DNA from 3 places in the Halomonas cibimaris genome. Region 2 is predicted to be linked to each of the others. Evidence: predicted binding sites of a transcription regulator. Region 2 holds the regulator's gene; each other region holds the start of a gene.
The links. The regulator FliA, encoded in region 2, starts transcription of late flagellar genes. The targets are predictions, from matches to a motif close to CTAAAGTTNNNNNNNNNNCNGCCGATA.
Positions count from the first base shown of each region.

Region 1 (7,875 bases), 590 kb from region 2:
GCAGCTTTTCCACGATGTGGGGATTGGCCTTCCAGATCATCTGGCCGCCGAAGTAGCCCAGATCATCCGCGTACACGCCGTTGCCCTGCACGGGGTTGAGCATGTCGTCAAAGCTCATGCCGTAGTCGCGGCAGGTGTTGAAGTCGTCCACCCCGTAGGACGGCGCCGAGTGGACGATGCCGGTGCTGCCCACTTCGCACTCAACGTAGTCGGCCAGATACACCGGCGACGAGCGCGCGTAGAGCGGATGACGAAAGCGGATCAGCTCCAGCGCCTTGCCCTGGGCGGTGGCGACCACGCTGCCCGCAAGGCCAAAGCGCTCCAGGCAGCTGTCTACCAGCTCCTCGGCGACCATCAAAAGGCGCTCGCCCACGTCCACCAGCGCATAGGTGAAGTCCGGATGCACGTTGAGCGCCTGGTTGGCGGGAATGGTCCAGGGCGTGGTGGTCCAGATGGCCACGGCGGCGGGCTTGGCAAGCTCGCTTAAGCCGAACGCCGCCGCCAGCTTGGCGGCGTCTTCAACGGGGAAGGCCACGTCGATGGCGTCGGATTTCTTGTCAGCGTATTCGACCTCGGCCTCGGCCAGCGCCGAGCCGCAGTCAAAGCACCAGTTGACGGGTTTTAAGCCCTTGAACACGTAGCCGGCCTCGACCATGGCGCCCAGCGCGCGGATCTCGCCGGCTTCGTTGGCGTAGTCCATGGAGCGGTAGGGGTTGTCCCAGTCGCCGACCACGCCCAGGCGGACAAACTCCGCTCGCTGGGTTTCAATCTGGGAGGCCGCATACTCGCGGCACAGCGTACGCGCGTGTGCAGGCGCGAGCTGCTTGCCGTGGGTGGTTTCCACCTTGTGCTCGATGGGCAGGCCGTGGCAGTCCCAGCCCGGCACGTAGGGCGCATCAAAACCGGCCAGGTTTTTCGACTTGACGATAATGTCTTTCAAAATCTTGTTGACGGCGTGGCCGATATGGATGCTGCCGTTGGCGTAGGGAGGGCCGTCGTGGAGCACAAACAGCGGCTTGCCCGCGCGCGCATCGCGCAGACGCTGGTAGATGCCCAGGTCCTGCCACTGCGACACGCGCCCCGGCTCGCGCTTGGGCAGCATGCCGCGCATGGGAAAATCGGTTTCAGGCAGGTTCAGCGTGTGCTTATAGTCCATAGTCCGGTCAGCCGTCGTTAGCGTCGGCGGCATTACCCGCCGAGGAAGAATCAAGGGAAAAAGGATCGGACAGCGCAGCCTGCCCCTCAAGCGGCGCCGACGCCAGCGGTAGCGCGCTGTCTGTGTTCAGAGAGGTCGCGGCCAGATAACGCCGCGCAGCGGCCTGGTCCCGGGCAATCTGGTTTTTCAGCGCCTGGAAATCGGCAAACTTGACCTCGCCGCGCAGCCGCGCACAGGGGATCACCGTCATCCGCCGGCCGTACAGATCGCCGTCAAAATCAAACAGGTGCACTTCCAGCGTGGGCCGCTTGGTGCCGCCCACCGTGGGGCGAAAGCCGACGTTGGCCACGCCTGCATAGCGCGCGCCGTCTTCGCGCTCGGCTACCACGGCAAACACCCCGCGCAGGGCCAGCGGGCGCGGCAAAAGCGGCAGGTTGGCCGTAGGCGCGCCGATGGTACGGCCCAGCTGCTGGTCGCGCACCACCCGGCCGTCCAGGCTGTAGGGGCGGCCCAGCAGCCGAGCGGCGGCGCAAAAGTTGCCGCTGGCAAGCAGCGTGCGCACCCGGGTGCTGGAGACGCGCTGGTTTTCTATCTCAAAGCTGCGGGTGTGCTCAACGCCAAAGCCGCACTCCCGGCCGACGCTTTCCAGCAGCGCAAAATCGCCCTGGCGGTCGCAGCCAAAACGAAAATCGTCACCCACCACCAGGTGCTTTACGCCAAGGCCGGCAAGCAGCACCCTATCGATAAACTCGCGCCCGGTCAGGCTGCGCAGGGCCTCGTTGAACGGCAGGCACAGCACCTGGTCCACGCCCTGGCGACGCAGCAGGCGGACTTTCTCACGCAGCCGGGTCAGGCGCGGCGGGGCCTGGTCGCCGGCGAAAAACTCCCGGGGCTGGGGCTCAAACACGACGACGGCAAGCGGCGCGCCAAGCCGTGCGGCGTGCTCGCGACACTGCTGCAAAATCGCCTGATGGCCGCGGTGCACGCCGTCAAAATTGCCGATGGTTGCCACGCAACCCCGATGGGACGCCGTTATATTGTGCAAACCTCGTAGGACGCGCATGCCACTCAAGCCTTTGATGATTTATCGCGACGTGAAACCGTCGATTATACCCCACCGCACGCTGCGTTCCAGCGTTTGGCCGGCGCTAGCCGTGCATCCGCAAATGCCGAAAACGCAGGCCCAGCAGCGTAAGCCAGGCAAAATATACCCCCATGCCAGCGGCAACCAGCAGCGCCACCCAGGCCGCCCGCCAGGTAAGCCCGGCATCAAACCAGGCCGGCACCCCGGGCACCAGCAAGCCAAGCACTGCGACCATCAGCGTACAGCCGCCCAGCAGCTGCACGGCAAAGCGCCCCCAGCCGGGCTGAAACACCAGCACACCGCAGCGGCGCAGCAAAAACGCCAGCAGGCCCGCGTTCAAAAAGGCCGACAGCGCCGTGGCCAGCGCCAGCCCGGCATGGGCCAGCGGCCAGATCAGCACAAGGTTAAACGCCATGTTGGCCACCATGGCCACAATACCTACTTTTACCGGCGTTTTGGTGTCCTGACGGGCAAAAAAGCCCGGAGCCAGCACCTTGATCAGCATGAACGCCGGCAGGCCCAGCGCATAGGCGCGCAGGCTCACCGCGGCCATGTGGATGTCCTGATCGGTCATCGCGCCGTAGTGGAAAAGCGTAATCAGCAGCGGCTCGGCCAGCACCGCCAGCGCCAGCGCCGCCGGCAGGCCCAGCAGCAGCACCATGCGCACGGCCCAGTCGAGCATCGCGGAAAAGTGCGCGGCTGACTGTTCGGCATGGCGACGAGACAGCGCCGGTAGAATCACCGTACCAATGGCAACGCCGAACACGCCCAGCGGCAGCTCCACCAGGCGATCCGAATAGTACAGCCACGACACGCTGCCGGCGGCCAAAAGCGAGGCCAGCACGGTATCCAGCAGCAGGTTGATCTGAGACACCGACACGCCGAACAGCGCCGGCGCCATCAGGCGCAGAATACGCCTGACGCCGGCATGGGCAAAGTTCGGCCAGGGCACCGGCAAAAGCCCCAGCCGCGCCAGAAACGGCACCTGAAACGCCAGCTGCGCCGCCCCGGCGATCAGCACGCCCCAGGCCAGGCTCATAGCCGGCACGTCCATCAGCGGAGTGAGCAACAGCGCCGCGCCAATCAGCGACAGGTTAAGCAGCACCGGGGTAAACGCCGGCACGGCAAAACGGCCCCATGTATTGAGCACGCTGCCGGCGAACGCTGTCAGCGAAATCAGCAGCAGGTAGGGAAACGTCAGCTGCAGCATGTCCGCCGTCAGCGCAAGCTTTTCGGGGTCGCGGCCAAAGCCCGGGGCAAAGATCCACGCCAGCCAGGGCGCGGCCAGCATGGCCAGCGCCGTCAACAGCGCCAGCACCGCGCCCAGGCTGCCGGCGGTGGCGTTTAACAGCTCACGCACCTCTTCCCGGGTGCGCCGGGCGGAATATTCCGACAGCACCGGCACAAACGCCTGGTTAAACGCCCCTTCGGCGAACAGGCGGCGCAAAAAATTGGGAATCTTGAAGGCGACGAAAAACGCATCCGCCCCGCTGCCGGCGCCCAGCAGCGCGGCGATCACTACGTCGCGCAAAAGCCCCATGACCCGCGACAGCATCGTCATGGTACTGACCACCAGCCCCGAGCCCATTAGCCCTTTGCGCGAAGGGGCGGCGTTAGCCGAGGTATCTGTGCTCATGGCATGCCTTTTGGCTTGGCGTTTTGCCGGTCGAAGGGATGGCTGTTTCAGGCACAAAAAAACCGGCCGCAGCCGGTTTTTTCGCAGGCGTCTGCCGGCTTACGCTGCCAGCGCCTTGATGCGCTTGTTCAGGCGGCTTTTCAGGCGCGCGGCCTTTTTCTTGGACAGCACGTCCTTGTCGGCAATGCGGTCGATCACCGGCTGCGCCTGCTGGAACGCCTCCATGGACTTGGCGTGATCGCCGGTTTCAACGGCCTTGAGCACACGCTTGACGTAGGTACGCACCATGCTGCGCTGGCTGGATTTCAGGGCACGACGCTGTTCGGCCTGACGGGCGCGCTTACGGGCTTGCTTGGTGTTCGCCACAGGGTATCTCCTTGGAGAATAGAGTTGCTCAAAATAGAGCTGTTAAAAAAATAAAGCTGTTAAAAAATGGAGCTGTTGAAATTAGGGCTGTTGGAAAAATAGCGCTGCCAAAGCACAGCGCTGCCGCTCACCAACAGCGTAACAGGTCGACGCTTGGCCGCCTGCTATACGGGCATGTCTGAGAGGATGGCGTAGTCTAGCACGCACTTTTCACACTGACCAGCGCCCGCCGGCGGGGCTTGTCCTGGGCTGGCGGGTCGGGTTAACCGCCGGCCTTCATCTGCGCATCCAGCGCATTGAACTGCTGGGTCAGATAAGAGCTGGTCTGGTTCATCTCGGCGATCATCCCGTCCAGCTGGCTGAACTGGGAGCGATAGCGCGAGATGGTACGGTCTACCGACTGTTCCATGCGCTCGTAGCGGTTGCCCAGCGAGTCCACCCGGCTTTCGGCGCCGCTGATAGCGCCCTGTACTGCGCCGTTGTCGCCCAGCATCTGACCTACCGAGCCGCCAAGCCGGGTGGCAAATCCTTCAGCGCCGTCGGTACCGGAGAAAAAGTCGGCCAGCGCCTGCTGGTTGTTGGCAATAACGTCGTCGAGCTTGTCGCTTTCAACCGAGAGCGTGCCGTCCTTGTCCAGCGCTATGCCGATATCGCTGAGCAAAGAGAAGTCACCGCCGGACTGCCCGGCGCCGCCGACCAGCCCTCGCAGGCGGGATTCCACCATGCGCACGGTGCTGTCGCCGTTGAGCTCGCCGGCCTGGCCGGTTTCGGCGTTGAACGAAGTCAGGCTGGCGGTGGTTTCCTTGAGGCTGTTGTAGGCCTTTACAAAACCGTTTACAGCCTCGCGCACGGCCAGAGTATCCTGCTCAATGGTTACCGTAGTTTCGCCGGTCTCTTTGAGGTTGAGCGTAACGCCCTGGATGGCATCTTCAACCTGGTTGTTGGGGCTGGTGATGCTGATGCCGTTGACATTCAGCTTGGCGTCGGTGCCGGCCTGCAGCGTGCCGCCATCCTCGACCGGGTTGCTATCGGCCGTTAGCCCGCTCAGGGTAAAGTTGGTGATGGAGGCGTCCGCGCCGGCTTCCCGCGAGCTTAGCGCCAAACGATAGCCGGTACCGTCGTTAATGACGGAAGCATCAACGCCGGCGTCTTCGTTGGCGTTGATGGCGTCGCGAATATCTTCAAGCGAGCTTCCCGCAGCGATTTTCATCGTCGTATCGTTGGCGCTCTTGCCAAAGCTCAGCGACAGCGTTTCCTCGGCGTTACCGGTCAACGGCGTCTCGACGCTATCAACGCTCTTGGAAGCCAGCGTGCCGCGCGAGGCAAGCGTCTCGACGTTGATCCGGTAGCTGCCGGGCATGGCTTCCTTGCCCGCCGCCGCGCCTGCGGAATCGCCGCTGACGCTGGCAGAGAGGCTGGAGTAAAGCTCGCTTTCTCCAAGCGTTTCGGCGGCGTCTTGCAGCTTGGAAAGCGCGCCTTCAAGCTTGCCAAAGGCCGATATTTTGGCGTCCTGGTTGGCGATTTGGCGCTCGACGGGCTTGAGTTTTTCGCGCTCTGCGTCCTTGAGCTGATCCAAAAGGCCGTTAAGGTCGAGGCCCGAGCCAATGCCTAGCGATGAAATCGTACCCATAGTTCAAGCCTTCCTTTTTGCGGCGCGGTGAAGCACCGCGCGCAACATGTTTGCTGTCTTGCGCCGCGCGCCTCTGCCCGTTATGGCCGCCCCGCTTGAATCAGCAGGATGCTTGTGCGTGTTCATTACCCAGGCTTGCGGCGCCTGATGGCTGTCTAGGGTAGTACATCGGCACGGGACTGGAAAACTTGACGCTGCCGGCCCGCTTTATTGTTTTATTTTGTAACCGCCGGAAATCCGCGCGCTTTCTTCGGCGCGGCCGTCCAGATCTACGCCATCAGCTGTGAAATAACTATACCCAAAAGGGCTAACTTCTTAAAAAATCACCGAACGGGCGCGTTCCATGCCGCTTATCGTTCGCTTTTCTAACATATCTTATTGGCTCCCCGGCTGCTAACATCAGGAACGTTTCTACACCCCTCCCGATGTCCGACCGTAAGGAAAAACGTCGTCATGTCTCAGCCGTTTTCGCTTCTGCGCCAGCCGCGTCTATCGCGCCGCTGGCTTTTTCTGTTGCTTGTGCCTTTGCTGCTCACCAGCCTGCCCGCTCAGGCCATCAGCGGCGAGCTTGACCTGACCGGCTCAGGCATCGGGCTGTTGGCCGTCGCTATCTTCGTGCTTGCCTATCTGCTGGTCATTGCCGAAGAAAAAATCCATATGCGCAAGTCAAAGCCGGTGCTGGTGGCGGCGGGCATCATCTGGGGGCTGATCGGCTGGGTCTACGTGCAAAACGGCATGTCCGCCGAGTCAGAGAGCGCCTTTCGCGAGACGCTGCTGGAATTTACCGAGCTGATGCTGTTTTTGCTGGTGGCGATGACCTACATCAACGCCATGGAAGAGCGGCGCGTTTTCGATACCCTGCGCTCGTGGATGCTGCGCAAGGGCTTTAACTATCGCTCGCTGTTCTGGCTGACCGGCGGGCTGGCCTTTGTGCTCTCGCCCATTGCCGACAACCTGACCACCGCACTGCTGATGTGCGCGGTGGTCACCAAGGTCGCGGAAAACGACAAGCGCTTTATCAACCTGGCGTGCATCAACATTGTAGTGGCCGCCAACGCCGGCGGTGCGTTCAGCCCGTTTGGCGATATCACCACGCTGATGGTGTGGCAGGCAGGGCTGGTGGAATTCCAGCAGTTTTTTATTCTGTTTGTGCCGTCGCTGGTCAACTTTTTGGTGCCGGCGATCATCATGAGCCTGTTTATCAAGCGCGAAAAGCCCGGCAGCGTCTACGAAGACGTATGGCTCAAGCGCGGGGCCCGGCGCATCGTGCTGCTGTTTTTGTTGACCATTACCACCGCGGTGCTGTGCCATACGCTGCTGCATCTGCCGCCGGTGCTGGGCATGATGACAGGCCTTGGCTATCTGCAGTTTTTCGGCTATTACCTGCGCCGCAGCCTGCCGCGCTCGCTTGAGCGCAAGCGCGAGCGCTACAGCCGCCGGGGCGACAACAAAAAACTGACCCAGCTGGGCAGCGTGGTGCCGTTTGACGTGTTCAGCCGGGTCGCCCGGGCCGAGTGGGATACGCTGCTGTTTTTCTACGGCGTGGTGATGTGCGTCGGCGGGCTTGGCTTTATGGGCTATCTGGGCCTGCTGTCAGAAACCCTCTACGGCGGCTGGAGCGCCACCTGGGCCAACATCACGCTGGGTGCGGTGTCATCGCTGGTGGATAACATTCCGGTCATGTTTGCCGTGCTGACCATGGAGCCGGATATGTCCCAGGGCCACTGGCTGCTGATCACCCTGACCGCAGGCGTCGGTGGCAGCCTGCTGTCCATCGGCTCGGCGGCGGGTGTGGCCGTTATGGGCCAGGCGCGCGGGGCCTACACTTTCATGGGCCATCTGCGCTGGATGCCGGTTATTCTGCTGGGCTACATCGCCAGTATCGCGGTGCACATGTGGCTCAACGCCGGCAGCTTTGCCGGCGCCTGAAGCGCAAAGCCGGTCAGCCGGGCAGGCTGACCGGCCCGACACGTTCCACCACCCGCTGCCAGGCGACTTCAGCG
Region 1 is NZ_AP043828.1:1,300,485-1,308,359, reverse strand. Features, by position in the region: gene ileS (isoleucine--tRNA ligase) at 1-1,156, opposite strand, end outside; gene ribF (bifunctional riboflavin kinase/FAD synthetase) at 1,164-2,219, opposite strand; gene murJ (murein biosynthesis integral membrane protein MurJ) at 2,305-3,876, opposite strand; gene rpsT (30S ribosomal protein S20) at 3,976-4,242, opposite strand; gene fliD (flagellar filament capping protein FliD) at 4,505-5,872, opposite strand; gene nhaD (sodium:proton antiporter NhaD) at 6,326-7,801, shown strand; gene ACZ415_RS06060 (glutathione S-transferase) at 7,815-7,875, opposite strand, start outside.
Region 1: fliD (flagellar filament capping protein FliD) is a predicted target of FliA. The motif match lies at 6,039-6,065, and genes of this name have one in related genera.

Region 2 (7,875 bases):
GCCGATGCCGGCGCCGGATTTCAGCGTCATGCCCGCGTCCACCACGGAATCGAGGATATCGCGCATGGAGTCGCGGATGGTGCGCGACACGGTGCAGTTGATCAGGCTTACCGCAGGCTTGTAGGCTTCTGCGCCGGCATTGGATAAAATCCGCCCGGCGGGCACCGCACCGTTTTCCAGCGCCCAGCGAAACTTGGGCAGCCACTGCTTGGCCTTGTCACCTTCCACCTCGGCCAGCGCCCGGGCCACCCGCTCAAAGGTGGCGTTAACGTCGCCGTCCACCGGCTCGCCGTGGCGGTCCTTGAGGCGATATTTGGCATCCCAGATTTCCCGCGAGGGGGCCTGCAGCGGCACATCGTTGGACGACTTAACGGCCTTGGCAGCAGTACTCATGACGCAAAACTCCTTCCCCTCGGGGGAATAAAAAGACGACTAAACGGCGGCATTATACGTAGTGGCGTGCGGAAGTACAGAAGCGCAGCTTCATCAATATAGAGCAAAAAATTGCAGAAATGTTACTACATATAGTTATCAAGGCAATTTTACGCGGCAAAACAATCGCCTGGCTGTTACTCCGACACGCCTCGCTATAGGCTTGGGCAGCTGGCCGCCGGCACCCAGGTTTCGTTTCCACCATCACAGGCAGACACTTCGATGACACAGCACCGGCAGTACGCCCTACGCACAAAGCGGATGATGATTTTCGCCGCGCTGATTGCCGGCATGCTCACTGGCGGCAATGCCCAAGCAGCGGCGTTCGACGTAAGCGATGTGGCTACCCACGGCGACTGGCAGACGGCCACGCTTTCCCGCGAGACGACGGATACTCAGGAGCGGCACTTTCGCGCCGTGGAAACCGCCAGCTACAGCGACGCCAGTTTGAGCGTGAACGCCACAGCCGGCGTCTGCGATATGCCCTGGCTGGAGATGCGGGTAGCGCTCAAAGGAGAAAAGCAGACCGCCGCACTTGTGCCGGCGCGGGTGCGAGTAGACGATAAAACCCTGCACACCCCGGTTGCCGAGTTTTTTACCCAGCCGGAAAACGACGGTTTCTACGCGCACTTCTATCTGCATCACCCCGGTGAGCTGTTTGACGAAATGCGCGAAGGCGAGCAGCTATTTTTAGGCTTTGAGCAAAAGGGAAAGGCGCCCTGGTACATGATTTTCCAGCTCGACGGCGCCGGCGCCGCCATGAACCAGGCGCTAGCGCGCTGCCGTCGCGCGTCCGGCGTCTGAGACCCGGCGCAGCACCAGCTCTACGCGGCGGTTGGCCGCCCGCCCCTTCGGCGTGGCGTTGCTTTCCAGCGGCCGGGTCGCGGCGTAGCCCACCGCGCGCATGTGCTCAGCGTCAAGCCCCTGGCCCTGCAGATAGCGCAGCACCGCAATGGCCCGGGCAGCGGAAAGCTCCCAGTTGGAGGGATAGCGCGACGTGGCAATGGGCACGTTATCGGTGTGACCTTCAATGGATATCTGGCCGTCAAAGCTGGCCAGCACATCCACCAGGCTTGCCACCACGCCACGCCCCTGATCGGTCAGCCGCGCCCGGCCGCTGGCAAACAGCAGGCTGTCGTCGATGCGCAGCGTCACGCTTGCCTGGCCCTGGCTTACGTCAACGCCGGGGATGCTCAGCCCGGAAAACGCCGGCTCAAGGCCGCTGTGTCGGGGCTTGATGCCGGTGGCCAGCGCCGTCAGCGAAAACGCCGGTACGCCGGCAGATGCCTGCTCGCGGCGCTGGCTGTTCTCGCCGCCGGGCGGCGCCAGCGCCAGCAGCAGCACAAACAGCGTAACCAGCAGCGTCAGCACATCCAGATAGCTGGTCAGCCAGCTTTCATCGTCGCCGCTGTCCGTGGGCGGCGGCTCAAGCGTGCGGCGCGTATCCCGGTCGAGCATGGCGCTATTCCTTTTTCCGTGCTTTCACTCCGGGATCGCGAATTTCGTCGTGATAGTTGGCCACAAAGGAGTTCAGCGTTTCTTCGATAAACGACGGCAGGCGGCGCTTGGTGATCAGCGAAATGCCCTCCAGCACCATGTTCATGGTGATCAAGCGCTCTTCGGTGCGCCGCTCAAGCTTGACGGCAATGGGCTTGAAAATCAGGTTGGCCAGCAAAATGCCGTAGAAGGTGGTCAGCAGTGCCACCGCCATACGCGGGCCGATAACGTCCAGGTCCCCGGCGTCCATCACCTCCAGCATGTTCACCAGCCCCACCAGCGTGCCGATCATGCCAAACGCCGGGGCATAGGTGGCCATGGTGCGAAAAATCTGCGCCTCGGCGTGCTCCCGGGCTTTCAGCCGGGCAATGCGCCAACGCAGCATGTCGAAAATCTCGTCTTCCTTGGTATTGGCAATCACCAGCTGAATGCCCGAGCGCAGAAAGGGGTTGCGGGTATACTGCAGCTGCTCTTCCACCGCGCGCACATCCCCCTTGAACCACAGCCGCGACATGTCCACCAGTTCTTTGATGTCGTCGCGCACATAGGTGTTTTCCCGCCGGAACACCACGCCCACCAGGCGCACCACGCGCACCACCTCACGCAGCGGGTAGCTGATGAAGGTGGCCGCCAGGGTGCCGGTCACGACAATGGCAAGCCCCGGCAGGTTGACAAAGCTCCCGGGGGATTCTGCGGTAAAAAACAAAACGCTCACCAGCAGTACGATGCTGGCAAACATGCCGATCAGCGTTGACGGGTTCATCGACGGCTCCTTGCCGGATTAAATATCTGTGGATCGGGCCGATTCGTGCAGCTTGGCCCGCAGCCGGCTGACCGCCTGGCTGTGGAGCTGAGAGACCCGAGACTCGGTAACGCCGAGCACCGCCCCCACCTCCTTGAGGTTGAGCTCTTCTTGATAGTAAAGCGCCATCAGCAGTTTTTCGCGCTCGGGCAGTGCGTCGATGGCGGCGGTGAGCCGGGCACGCTGCTGCCGGTCCAGCAAGGCGTTGAACGGCAGGCCGGCATCCGCGCTGGCGGCGGGCTCGCCGCTGTCAGCCACCACCTCTTCGTAGGGCAGCAGATAGCCGTTGTTGGTGTCGTGAAGCAGCTTTTGATAGTCGGCCAGCGCCATGTCGAGTTCGCCGGCGATCTCGGTTTCCTCGGGTGCGCGCCCCAGCCGCTGCTCCAGCCGGCGCACGGCTTCATCTACCGAGCGCGACGCCCGGCGCACGCTGCGCGGCAGCCAGTCCCGGGTGCGCAGCTCATCCATCATCGCCCCGCGGATGCGCTGGCTGGCAAAGGTGGCGAAGCTGGCACCCTGGCTGGCATCAAAGCGGCTCAGCGCTTCCAGCAGGCCGACCGTACCGGCCTGGATCAAATCGTCAAGCTCGATGCTGGCCGGCAGCCTGACCTGAAGGCTGAGCGCCTGGCGCCTGACCAGCGGCATGTACGCGCCCAGCTGGTCCTGCTGTTGGTATCTGCCTTGTGCTGTATACATCGTCTCGTCTCACGGCCCCTGGTCATCGTTATCCCGGCATGTTACTGCCGCGCCGGGTCAGCGGAAGCTGACGATTAGCTGCATGCCCTCGATTTGAAACGGCGGCTGTCCGGGCGGCAAACGAAAGCGGAAATATAGCGGTGCCCCGGCGCGGTAGCCGGCAAACGCCCGGGTGGCCCCGCGCCGGCCTGCAAGCGCTACGCAGCCCCGGGGATGGCACAGCCAGGCATCAACGCTTTTACCGGGCGGCGTGGCAAAGCGCCACTGCACGCGTTCAATGGCGCGGCCGTCCGCGTGGGCCGCAGCCGGCGGCGCAACGCGGCGGGTGGCCGTCGAGCGGTCGCTCATGGCCACCGTCGTCGCCGGCACTGCCGCCACCCAGCTGCCGGTAGCGGCTATAGCCGCCGCCGGCAGCCCAACGCTTAACACAAACAGCGCGACCAGCATGGCCGTGCCTTGTCTTCTTTGCATTGCGCTCTCCTGACGGCTTCTTTCCGGCGGCGCTGGCGACAAAATAACGCCTTTTTGCGCTTATTGAGCCAAAATCAGCAGCTTCACGCCGACATAGCAACGCGCTGCATCGTGCAAGTTATCCAGCAAACCGGCGCGTGGCAAGTGCGGCTCGTGCAGTGCCAGCAGGCGCCGGGGGCCGCCGTTTTGGGCCAGCTGGCGCAAGGTGCGATAGGTGTCGGTGAAGGCATCCGCGTTGCTCTCGACCCACAGGGCCCAGCGCGCATGCTCTCGCGTCAGGCGGGGTAGCGCCGGGTCATCGGGCATTACCAGGCGCACGTCCCAGTCGTCCGGGGCGCCTGCCCAGCGCCGCCCCAGCGCGGCCCACTGGCCTAGCCGCGCCTTGACGCGCTCGACGTAGCGCGGCCCGCGCCCGGGAAGCCCCACAACCATCAATACGGTGCGCCGGCGCGCAGGCCGGGCGTTAACCACCGGCGCTTCGGCGGCCGGCGCGGCCGGGGTCGCCGGTAGCGGCGCTTCCTGAGCGCTGTCGTCGGCCTGATGACGGCGCTGCAGGCTGGCCCATTGGCGCAGCCCGGCGGCCTGATCACGGGGGGAAGCGCTCACGCCACGCCCTCCCGGCTGACGCTGCTTAGCTGGCGAATGGCATCCCGGGCCATGAGCGCATGAAGCAGGGCATCAAGCAGAGCCGTATCGCGCCGGCGCGGGCGAGCCCCCGAAAGCGCCAGCAGGTCGTGGCGCAGCGCCGCGGCTTCGTCGTCGTCGGCTGCGTCCAGATGGTGGGCCGCCGCCGCCGCGCCGCTGGCCATGAGCAGGCGCACCTCGGTCGTGACCTCGCCGCCGTCGTCGTCTTTGAGCTGGCGAAAGGCGCGCCGGGTCAGCGGCCCAACCCCTTCCCCCTGCAGCTGGGTCAGCAAAAGCGAAAGCGCCTCGGACCCCAGCCGGCGCGGCGTCAGCCAGTAGCGACGCACCACGATTTTTGCGCTTTCCGGATCGCACACTTCTCCGTACCACCCGAGCATCGCTGTGCCCCTGTCGTCGGTAACTTCGGCGTAGACGTTTTTCAGCTGCATGGGGCGCGCGCGAAAGCGCACGTCGACCTGATGGGTCGGCGTGCTGTCGGCAAACAGCTGGCGCAGCGTCAAACGTTGCCCGCCGTCGTAGACTCGCTGAGCCCCGCTCACCTGGCTGACCCAGGTCAGGCGGGCGTCTTCCAGCCAGTCTCGCGTGGCCCCGTCAGGCAATGCGGGCAGCAGGTGCACCGCAACGCCTGCCTGCTCGGTCAGCTCGGCGAGCCGCGCCTGCCAGCCGGCAGGCCGGCGATTTTGCAGCCAGGGCAGCGCCAGCGCCGCGCCGTCGGGGTCAAGCCCCATATCCGGCAGCGCCCAGTCGCAGCCGCGCTCGTTGCGCCGCGGCGACCAGCGCATGCCCAGCACCGTGTCGGCGGGCGGATAGTGCGCCAGCAGCCGATCGAGCCGCGTGCTCTGCACCGCGCGCGGCAGCGCCGCCAAATCCCAGCACTGTTCCAGGGCGTCAAAACCGCCCACCCGGGCACGCAGCCGCGTGAGCACCGAGGCCAGCCGCCGGCCCTGGCCCAGCACGTCCCGCGACCAGCGGGGCAGGCGCAGCGGCGCAGGCGGCGCCTTGTCGCCGTCAGCGCCGTGGGCAGCGGCGCTCTCCAGCGCCTGGGATATCAGCGCCGAAGCATTGGCCGGCGCCATGTCTTCCGGCACGCGCTGGCCGTGGGAGCCAAACAGCACGCGCAGGCCGTGGCGCATGGTAATATCCAGCACCGGCCCCAGCCGGCCGGCCTCGTCTTGTTTGGTAATAACGCAGTCGTCCAGCGCTGCGCCGGCCGCACGGGCGGCCTGGCGATAGCGCAACACCACCTCTTCCAGAGTTTCAGGCTGGCTGGCGGCGTTGAGCAGCAGCGCCATGCGCACGTCTGCGTGACCGCCCTGCAGCTGGGCAATCTGCTCGATCACGCGCTGGTCGCGCTGGCTCATGCCCACGGTGTCGATGATGACCCAGCGCTTGCCTTCCAGCTGCACAAGCAGCTCATCGATGGACTGCTCGGCGTCCAGCGCGTGCATGGGAATATCCAGCAGGCCGGCATAGATGCGCAGCTGCTCGTGGGCGCCGATACGAAAGCTGTCGGTGGTCACCAGCGCCACCGGCTCGGTGCCGTGGCGCATGACAAAGCGGGCGGCGAGCTTGGCGGTGGTGGTGGTCTTGCCCACCCCGGTGGGGCCCACCAGCGCCACGATACCGGGGCGATCAAAAAAAGCCTGCTCTTCTTCCAGCACGGCCAGCCGCGCCGTGAGCTGCTCACGCAGCCAGGCCAGGGGCGCATCGCTGTCGTCGGGCTCGGCGGCCGTTTCCGGCGGCAGTGCGGCCAAAAGCTCGGCGGCCATCTCGTCGCTGATGCCGATATCGCTGAGCAGCCGCTGCAGGCGCGCCGGCCAGCTCGGCGCCGCCGGCGAGGCCGTGGCGGCCGTGCTGCCGGCCAGCAGCGTGCGCATCTCCTGCATTTCCTGAAGCAGCCGCGCGCTCATCGTAGTCATCGCATCGGCCGTGGCACCCGGCGCGTCTGCGCTGTGCTCTGCGGGCAAGGCCTGCCGAGCCTCGCGGTGCAGCCGGGCGTAGTCAGCGCCGGGCGGTTCAGACGCGGCCGGCGCGGTGTCCGTGTCGGGTGCCGCGCCGGCCACCGCCGAGTCGGCCATGGCAAGAATTTCCACACCGCCCTCGGTGCGGCGGTTGGCAACGATCAGCGCATCGTCACCGAGCGCCGCGCGCACCTGGCGCATGACCTCGCGGCTTGTGGCACCCACGAAACGTTTTACGCTCATGTTTCATCCTTTGCCTGGGTAACGTGTTGCAGTATACGCACGACCGCCGCGGCTACTGCCCGCCCACTATAGTAACCACGCGCAGGGTGCGGTCATCAGGAATTTCCGCCTGGGACATCACCACCAGCTGGCGCAGCCGGCGGCGCAAGAAGCGCGCAAGCACCGCGCGCAGCGAGTGCTGCACGACCAGCACCGGCGGCTCGCCGGCGTTTTCGTGGCGGCCCAGGGCCTGCTCGGCCTGATTCATCAGGGTATCCGCAAGCCCCGGCTCCATGGCGCCGTTGCCGCTCATGGCCTGCAGCAGGATCTGCTCCAGCTGGCCGTCCAGCCCCATGACGTTGAGCGTCTCCTGGCCGGCAAACCACTGCTGGGTAATCGCCCGGCCCAGCGCCACGCGCACAAGCGAGGTCAGCTCGCCGACGTCCTGCTGCTGGGGCGCGTATTCGGCCAGGGTATCCAGCACGGTGCGCATATCGCGGATGGAGACGTCTTCATCCAGCAGGTTTTGCAAGATGCGCTGCAGCACGGTGAGCGAAATGGCCTTGGGCACGACTTCCTCGACCAGCGCCTTTTGCTCTTCGCCAAGCTTGTCGAGCAGCTTTTGCACTTCCTGACGGCCGAGCATTTCCGGCGAATGGCGATGCAGCAGGTGGTTGAGGTGAGTGGCAATCACGGTGCTGGCGTCCACCACGGTATAGCCGTATACCTGGGCGTGTTCGCGCTGGCCGCTGTCAATCCATACCGCCGGCAGGCCGAACGCCGGGTCCTGGGTGGCCGTGCCCTGCAGCTCGCCGGACACCTGGCCCGGATCAATCGCCAGCCATTTGCCCGGCTGGGCCTCGGCGCGGCCGATTTCCGCCCCCTTGAGCGTTAGCACATAGGCGTTGGGGTCAAGCTCCAGATTATCGCGGATGTGGACCACCGGCGGCAAAAACCCAACGTCCTGGGCGAACTTCTTGCGCACGCTTTTAATACGCCCCAAAAGCTCGCCCTGCTGGCGAGCGTCCACCAGCGGAATCAGCCGGTGGCCCACTTCAAGCCCCAGGGTGTCTACCAGCTGCACGTCATCCCAGCTGGCTTCCGGGGCTTCCTGCGCCGCCGGCGGCGGCTCGGCTGCCATGTCCTGTT
Region 2 is NZ_AP043828.1:705,933-713,807, forward strand. Features, by position in the region: gene ACZ415_RS03210 (LAGLIDADG family homing endonuclease) at 1-393, opposite strand, end outside; gene ACZ415_RS03215 (hypothetical protein) at 694-1,236, shown strand; gene ACZ415_RS03220 (OmpA/MotB family protein) at 1,204-1,890, opposite strand; gene ACZ415_RS03225 (motility protein A) at 1,895-2,692, opposite strand; gene ACZ415_RS03230 (RNA polymerase sigma factor FliA) at 2,711-3,427, opposite strand; gene ACZ415_RS03235 (flagellar protein FlhE) at 3,485-3,898, opposite strand; gene ACZ415_RS03240 (hypothetical protein) at 3,959-4,504, opposite strand; gene flhF (flagellar biosynthesis protein FlhF) at 4,501-6,747, opposite strand; gene flhA (flagellar biosynthesis protein FlhA) at 6,800-7,875, opposite strand, start outside.

Region 3 (7,875 bases), 110 kb from region 2:
GACAGTGGCAAGCAGGCCATGCCCCGTACGTTGTCAGGGCGCACCGCTCGTGGTGGAGAGATGCGCTGGCAGCAACGCCTGGGGCGGATGCTCACCTTCTCCAACGCGGGACGGGCACGGGAATTCGAAGAGAAGGTCCTGTTGCCCACCTTCGGTGAAATCGTCGATGAATTCAGCGAGCGTGGCATCACCGCGAAGTGTGACAAGTACGTCGACGAGGAAGGTGACAGCTGCATCGAACTTGAGATTGACCCCTCATCCGAGCACCCCTTCCGCTACCAGGTGTTTCGCAAGGAAGCACCGATACCGCATTTTGGCGGGCGTCCGACCCAGGTGGCAGACAAATTCGTGCGCATGGAGGTCTACCTCGACGTCGCCGATGCGCAAGGCTACGACATCATGGGCTACACCAGAGAGCAACTGCTGGATAACGTGCTGGATCAATACGAACGCCACCTGGAGTTTCTGCAGATGCAGGAATTTGCGCTCACTGACCAAGAGGTAAACTGACGCAAACGCGTGCAAGTGAACGTACCCGGGGTGCCCGGTACAGGGAGGCCAGTAGGCCTCCCTGTTTTTATTGTGCGCCAGGAATGGCGCGTAGCACCGGCAGGTGCTGTTCCTGAGGGTTGTGTCTCGGGAAGTACGCGTTGCTCAACGGCTTGAGCGAGTTCGGCAAGCTGCATTTTGTTGAAGGCGACACCGGTATTGGCAAATCGCTGGCCTACCAGCTGGTGCTGGCCGACTGGGTAGCCAACGGCAAAAAGCAGGGCGGTAAGCACGCGGCCAGGCGCGGGCTGATTTCCACCTACTCCCGAGCCCTGCAACGCCAGCTGCTGGCAGCGGATAACCTCGCCGTGGTGCAGGGATATCTGCGCCATGCGGGGCTGCCGCCGTTAAGCTTTGCCCTGCGCATGGGCCGGGAGAACTACCTATCGCCCGAGCGGCTGGCACTGGAGCTGGGCGTTACCCAGCTAAGCGATGCGGTAGACAACGTGCGCCTGCCACAGGCCCAGCGCCGCCTGGCGAAGTGGGCGCTTGAAAGCGACGGCTGCCTGATGGATCTGGACGCAGCACTGCTGCCCGAAGGTGTGCAGCCGGCGGATATCGCCCTGCGCCCCCAGAACCCGCTGCCGGAGGCGCTGGCCGCTCAGCAGGAGCACGCCCAGCAATGCGATATCGTGGTCATCAACCACGCGCTGCTGGCGCTGGATCTGGTGACCCAGCGCCAAATCACCCAGATGCAGGCGCCTCACGTACTGCTGTTGGACGAAGCCGAACACTACTCCGAAATGGCCGAAGAGCTGCTGAGCCACCGTATTTCGCTGCAGTCGGCGGCTTCTGTCCTCAAGCGCCTCAAGCAGCGCGGCGTGGCCGAGCAGTGGCAAACGCTGGTAGACAACATGGCCAGCACCGAACACGCGGGCAGTGCCGGCAGCATGGGGCAAGGCCAGCGCGAGGGGCTGCAGCAGGCAGTAGAAGTGCTGCTCAAACGCCGCCCGCGTGAAAGCAGCCACGACCCAGCGCTATGGCGCGAATGGCAGCACCTGCGCCACAGTGCCGAGCAAATCGCCCGTCGCCTGCGCGAAGCCAGCCGTTATCTGGTGCTGGACTACTCGCCGGTACGCGGGCTACCCGGCGTGGTGGCCCGCGCGCCCGGTGCCGCTTCTAGCTTGAAGGCCGGGGCCGGCGAGCGCGTGACGTTTCTTACCTCCGCCACCCTGTCGGACCTGGACCACGCGCCGGGCGAGACACCCAACTTCCGTTATATGCGCAGCCGCCTGCAGCTGCCGGTAACCCATAAGCGCAGCGGACTACAGTGCAGCTTCCAAGCACGCCGCTTTGGTACCCTGCGTTTCCGCCTGCCCCGTGGGCTGCCACACCCGCTGGCTCATGAGGCCGAGGGCTGTTACCGCCTGGCCGATGATTTTTGCCGTCAGGCGCTGCCCTATATAGTCGACCGCCCCGGCCGCACCCTGGTGCTATGCGCCAGCTACGCCGACGTCGCCGCGCTGGAAGCCGCCTGGCCCCAAGCCCACGTTCATCGGCTGGTGGCCCACCGCCAAGGCACCGCGCTGGGCGAATTGGTCGCCGGGCTAAAAAACGACGCGATTTTAGTAACCCCCGCCGGCTGGGAGGGGCTCTCCCCTGCGCGGGAAGGCCACCAGGCCTACTGGCAGCATCTGGTGATCGTGCGCAACCCGCGGCCGCTGCGCAGTCGAGTCGAGCAGCACCTGATCGAAGACCTGCTCTACCGCCGCGACGTACCGGCGGAAGATGCCACGCGCATTGCCCACGGCATGCTTCAGCGCCAAAGCACGGTGCGCACCCTGCACAAGCTGCGCCAGGGGCTGGGCCGCGCCATCCGCCACCCGGATGATGACGTACAGGTCACCCTGCTGGAACCGCGCATTCCCCGCCCTTCGGGCTACCCGCCCGTCAAGGGCGTATACGCCAGTCGCGTACTGCTGGGCGCCATCCCCGCGCGGTTTATGTACGCCTACCAAAACGCCGAAGAGCCCGGCGGCAGCGCAGAGCAAGACACCGCCCAAAGCCGCCTCGCCGCACTGCTGTAGCGCTGCCGCGAGGCCTGCCGGAACGGCCACAGCATCTACTGCCGCGTCACCGCGAGCGCAAGCGCGGCGGTCTCCTTGCACGCCCAGTCCGTACAAGGCCCGGAACGTATTGATAAGCGCCGGGCGAAGCAGGCCTCAAGGTCTGTCTGCCTCTGCCGATATACCTTCCGCAGGGTGAGTCATGGCGAGCACGGCGAAGCCATCTCGGGGTTTCTCACTATCGCTACCCAGTATCACACAAACCGTTACAAACTTTTTTACCCAAAATCCTAAAGCTTTTCCTGCACCTGCCGTTAACCTTAATACCGGCGCACAACGTGGCCGAAAAACTGGCCTCGAAGGTCAGAAGAACCCGAAAGGAGAATCACCATGTCCGTGATCAACACAAACATCACTTCCATGATTGGCCAGCAGAACCTGCAGAGCTCCCAGTCAAATTTGACCACCAGCATGGAGCGTCTGTCCTCCGGCCTGCGCATCAACAGCGCCAAGGATGACGCGGCCGGTCAGGCCATCGCCAACCGTATGCAAGCGCAGACCACCGGTCTGAGTCAGGCTCAGCGTAACGCCAACGACGGTATCTCCATCGCCCAAACCGCCGAAGGCGCGCTCGATCAGATCAACGATAACGTACAGCGTATCCGTGAGCTGACCGTTCAGGCGCAGAACGGCACCAACTCCAAGGATGACCTTCAGTCCATCCAAGATGAAATCAATCAGCGTACTGCTGAAATTGACCGCGTTTCTGATGAGACCAACTTTAACGGCGTTAAAGTGCTCTCAAGTGATACAAGCGTTTCTATCCAAGTAGGCGCAAACGATAATGAAACCATCAGTGTTGGCTTGGAAAAAACCGACTCCGATCAGCTTGGCCTTGGCAACCTAGATGTTACCAAGTTTGCTGCCCTAAAAGCAGAGGACTTAGACTCCAGCGGGACTTCCCTTGAAATTGTAGATAGTAGTGATGCTGCACTTGAGAACGCTACCGTTATCGAAGGCTTTAAATTAGATAGCGATGGTGAAGTAGAACTTGATGGCGATGGCAACACACAAGCTGTTAACTATATCAAAACAGAAGACGGTAAGTTTTTCGAAGCATCAACAGCAACAGCTGATGGTGTTGTAACGGCGAAGGCTGGTGATGCAGTAACTGACAGTGACAAACTCATTGAAGCGGGTCTCTCTCCCTTAGAAAATATCGATAATTCACTGAAAACTATCGATGGCTTCCGCTCAGACTTGGGTGCGATTCAGAACCGTTTTGAGTCTGCCATCGAAAATCTGAGCACCAATGAGACTAACCTCTCTGCCGCTCAGTCGCGTATCGAAGACGCCGACTATGCCGCTGAAGTGGCCGACATGACCAAGAACCAGATCCTCCAGCAGGCAGGCACCTCGGTTCTGGCCCAGGCCAACCAGCTGCCGCAGAACGTACTGTCTCTGCTGGGCTAAGCTGAAGCTCTTAATAACCGCCCTGCGGGGCGGTTTTGAGACTGGATTTTGACGGGCCCCGATGGGGCCCGTTTTTTTGCAACTGAATATAAAAACTGATGTTATCAAGTATCCATTTAAATAAAAGGTTTTTTCAATGCTGTTGTTCGTATCAGCTGTTGCTTTTTTAATAGCTTTTATTTTATGCCTTTTTGCTTACTCACTAGTTATTAGAAGTGAGCGTGGCCTTTTTTCTCAAATCCTTTTCAGTCTTAGAGTGGGTGATAGAGAAAAGGCTAGTCGCGACGTTGAAAAGTTGTGCAAGATACTTAATTGTTGCCCTAGCGTTGTTGAGGCCTATAAAGAAAATGAAGAAAACTCAAAGGAGGTATACAGGAATTTTTTAGGATTTTGCTTATCTATTTTTATTGCTTTGTCAATTTTTCTTTTGATTGTTGTTGGCTTGATAAGCGCAGAAGCAGGCCTGCCTATAATAACTGGGGCAGCAGGTTATGGTTTGTCATCTTTGTCTACAAGAAGGGTTCATAATAGAAGAAGCGAAAATAAAGCAGACATGAATAGCGAATAATACCGCAGAGTAGCTGCAGTATTTTTTCTGCAATTATCCTTGTTACCATTAGACTGCCTAATCCATTGTCACTACCCGGTAGTTTTCAACCCAGGAACTTCCATGACCGAATCCAGCACCACTCCCGCCGTTGACGTAAAAGCCGAGCTTGAGGCCATCAGCCAGCTGGTCAACTCAAGTGAAAAAGCCGATTGGGAGGCCGCCCTTGAGCGGCTGGAGGCACTGGAGGCCGAGCACCCCGCTAGCGCCGAGGCCCAGTGCCTGCGCGGCTACGCCCACGCCAACCTGGAGCACCCCCAGCGGGCATTAAATGCGCTACTGGAGGCCTCTTACCTGCGCCCCAACGATTTCAAGCTGTTCCACCAGCTGGCCAAGCAGCACGCGCGGCTGGGCCACGACCGCGCCTGCCTGGGCGCGCTGCGTCGCTGCCACCAGCTAGCTCCGAAAAACGTTGAGATTAAGCGCATGATGGCCGCGCTCTGTTTTATCACCGGCCAGCGTAACGAGGCGGAAAAGCTGCGTCGTCAGGCAGTGCGTGAAAAACCCTTTTATATTTCCGGTAGCGCCACGGAAAACACGAAGATACGCGTGCTGGTGCTGCAAACGGCGTACTCCACAGATTGGAGTGTCAACCGGCGAGATTTCACTAAGCTGATGGGCGAAGGCCACAACAACCTGCCAGGGCTTCTGGACGAACGGCACATTCAGCGTATTACCCTTTACGTGGATGAGCTGGCTAACCACCCAGAAATTATCCGCAAGCTGCCGGCATTTGACGTGATTTACAACGGCATTACCGACGCCGAACGCTGCGAGCACGCGCTGGGGCTGGCCATGCAGCTTTGCCACAAGCTGAATAAACCGGTTATTAACCAACCAGAGGCCGTGCTTAACGCCTCGCGGGAAGGTAACTACGCCCGTTTTAAAGACCACGAGGCGATTATTCTGCCCCGCGCGGTCAAGCTGGAAAACGTCACCGGCAGCTGCTGCGGCGCCGTGCGCGAGGCGCTTGAAAAGCACGAGCTTGAACTACCACTGATTGTGCGCGTCGCCGGCTACCAGGGCGGTAAATTCATGCACAAGGTTGAAGACGTGGACACCCACGACTTTGCCGATATTGATGAATTGTTGGCCAAGGGGCCGGAAACGCTCTACTGCATTCGCTACCACGACAGCGGGATCGACCACCCCCGCGCGCCGGGGGCGACGCTATATCCCAAATACCGCGCTTTTATGGTGAACGGTAAGCTTTACCCTATCCATGCTTTCTTTGGGCATGGCGAGTGGAATGTTCACAAGGTAACTCATGACCCAACAGCAAAGCGCTTTCCCTGGTTAATAGATGAATGGGAAAAAGAGTATCTAGAAGAACCTAGTAAAGTTCTTCCTGCGGGAATGTGGGATACATTAGAGATTGCGCTCCGTCAAGTTGACATAGATTACTTGGGCGTTGACTTCTCTGTTGTTACGGAGCCAGGGGATGCTGAAAAGCTGGTAATTTTTGAAAGTAACCCAGCAATGCGTAATTGGCTGGATCGGTACCCTCCAGAGTCACTCACTTACTCTATGTATTATCGTGTCACTTATGCCGTACACGATATGCTTGCCCAGCGAGCCGGAGTGAAGCAGTGGGACTTTGAGCTGCACCCCGGCCAGCCAGAAGAAGAGGAAAGCGCCGCCCCCGAAGAACCGACGTTCGACTGGCAGTTTACCGACCGGCTGATCGCCGTGGATAACGCCGCCCACCTGCCGCGTCAGGCCAACTTCCATGAACGCATGGCGTCCAATGCCTTTGCCGTGGTGGCGTTTGATCCGGCCAGCCGCGTGGTAGCAGGCAACGTCGCGAGCGTGGAGGAGTTCCAGCATATACCCCACGCGCTGCTGGGCAACGGCCAGCCAGCCACGCTTTACACCACGCTGGATGAAGCCCTGACCGCCACCCTTGAACCGCTGCCCGCCGAGCGCCAGTCAGAGAGCCAGCGCAGCGGTGCCCAGGTGCTAACGCGCCTGCCGGTGAACACGCTGCGGCTGGACGACATCGACGGCCTGGCACGGCTGGACTGGCTGATTCTGGACGAACGCGCCGACGCGCTGGCCGTGCTGGAAAACGGCGCACGCGCGCTTCAGGATACCTTGCTACTGCAGGTAGGCGTGGCGTTTACCCCCACCTACGTAGGCCAGCACGGGCTGGACGCCGTCAGCCACTGGGCCAGCCGCCACGGCTTTGCTTTTTATCGCCTGCACGAGCCCAGCCACCAAAGCCACCTACCCGAACGCGACGGGCTCGCCCGCACACAGGCCACCCAGCTAACCCGCGCCGAAGCGCTGTTTATCCCCAACGCCGAGCGCATGGCCAAGCTGGACGACAACGCCCGCCAGCGCCTGGCGTTCCTGCTGGATACGGTCTACGGCATTCACGACCTGCCCTACCGCCTGCTGGCCGACTGCGACACAACGCTGGCCGAGGACTACCTCAAGGCGCGGGGGTATGTGAAAGGCCAGGCTAACAGCACGCAATAGCACTGCTATCGCCACGGGGCTTGGCTGCCAGCCGCCAAGCCCTTATCGAGTGAAGAATATTTCAGAAAGCAAAAGGATAAGGCATGGGTGTTCAGTTTGGCCCCAGAGAGCTTGGCCGCAGATTCTTCGACACGACCCTTATCCGTTTAACGCCCGCAGCACGGGTAAATTTGTAGCGCAGCGAAAAATTTGTCCCCGATGCCTGTCAAGCTTGTTGGAACACGGGATCACGCGGCTTCTAACTGCTGATCCTGCATGAAGATCGGATCTTTTTGATCGGGATTCAGCCAGGCCGTCCGGCGTGGCGTCCAGTTGCGGGTGGCGCCGCTCCACCGACCCGGATGTTGCCGTTTCGCCTCGGCATAGATGGCCTCCCGCCTTGCCAGGACCTCGTCATCCTGGCCGGCATGCCGCTCCGCCGGGGTGACGAAGCGGATGGCGCTGTGGCGGTGCTCGTGGTTGTACCAGTGCAAGAAGCCGGTCACCCACTGCTGCGCCGCTGACAGGCTCTCGTAGCCGTCCGCCGGGTAGTCGGGCCGGTACTTGCAGGTCCTGAACAGCGACTCCGAGAAGGCGTTGTCATTGGAGACTCGGGGACGGCTGTACGACGGGGTGATGTTCAGTCGCTGCAGTGTCGCTTGAAGCGTCGACCCTTTCATAGCGGAGCCATTATCAGCGTGCAACACCAACGGTGTGTTGATGCAGCCTTCGCGCAACACGGCGCGCTGGATAACCTCGCTGCTGTTGGCCATGCACTCC
Region 3 is NZ_AP043828.1:599,233-607,107, forward strand. Features, by position in the region: gene betT (choline BCCT transporter BetT) at 1-510, shown strand, start outside; gene ACZ415_RS02775 (helicase C-terminal domain-containing protein) at 651-2,576, shown strand; gene ACZ415_RS02780 (FliC/FljB family flagellin) at 2,946-4,028, shown strand; gene ACZ415_RS02785 (hypothetical protein) at 4,165-4,596, shown strand; gene ACZ415_RS02790 (tetratricopeptide repeat protein) at 4,699-7,116, shown strand; partial or broken gene ACZ415_RS02795 (IS3 family transposase) at 7,344-7,875, opposite strand, start outside.
Region 3: ACZ415_RS02780 (FliC/FljB family flagellin) is a predicted target of FliA. The motif match lies at 2,846-2,872, and genes of this name have one in related genera.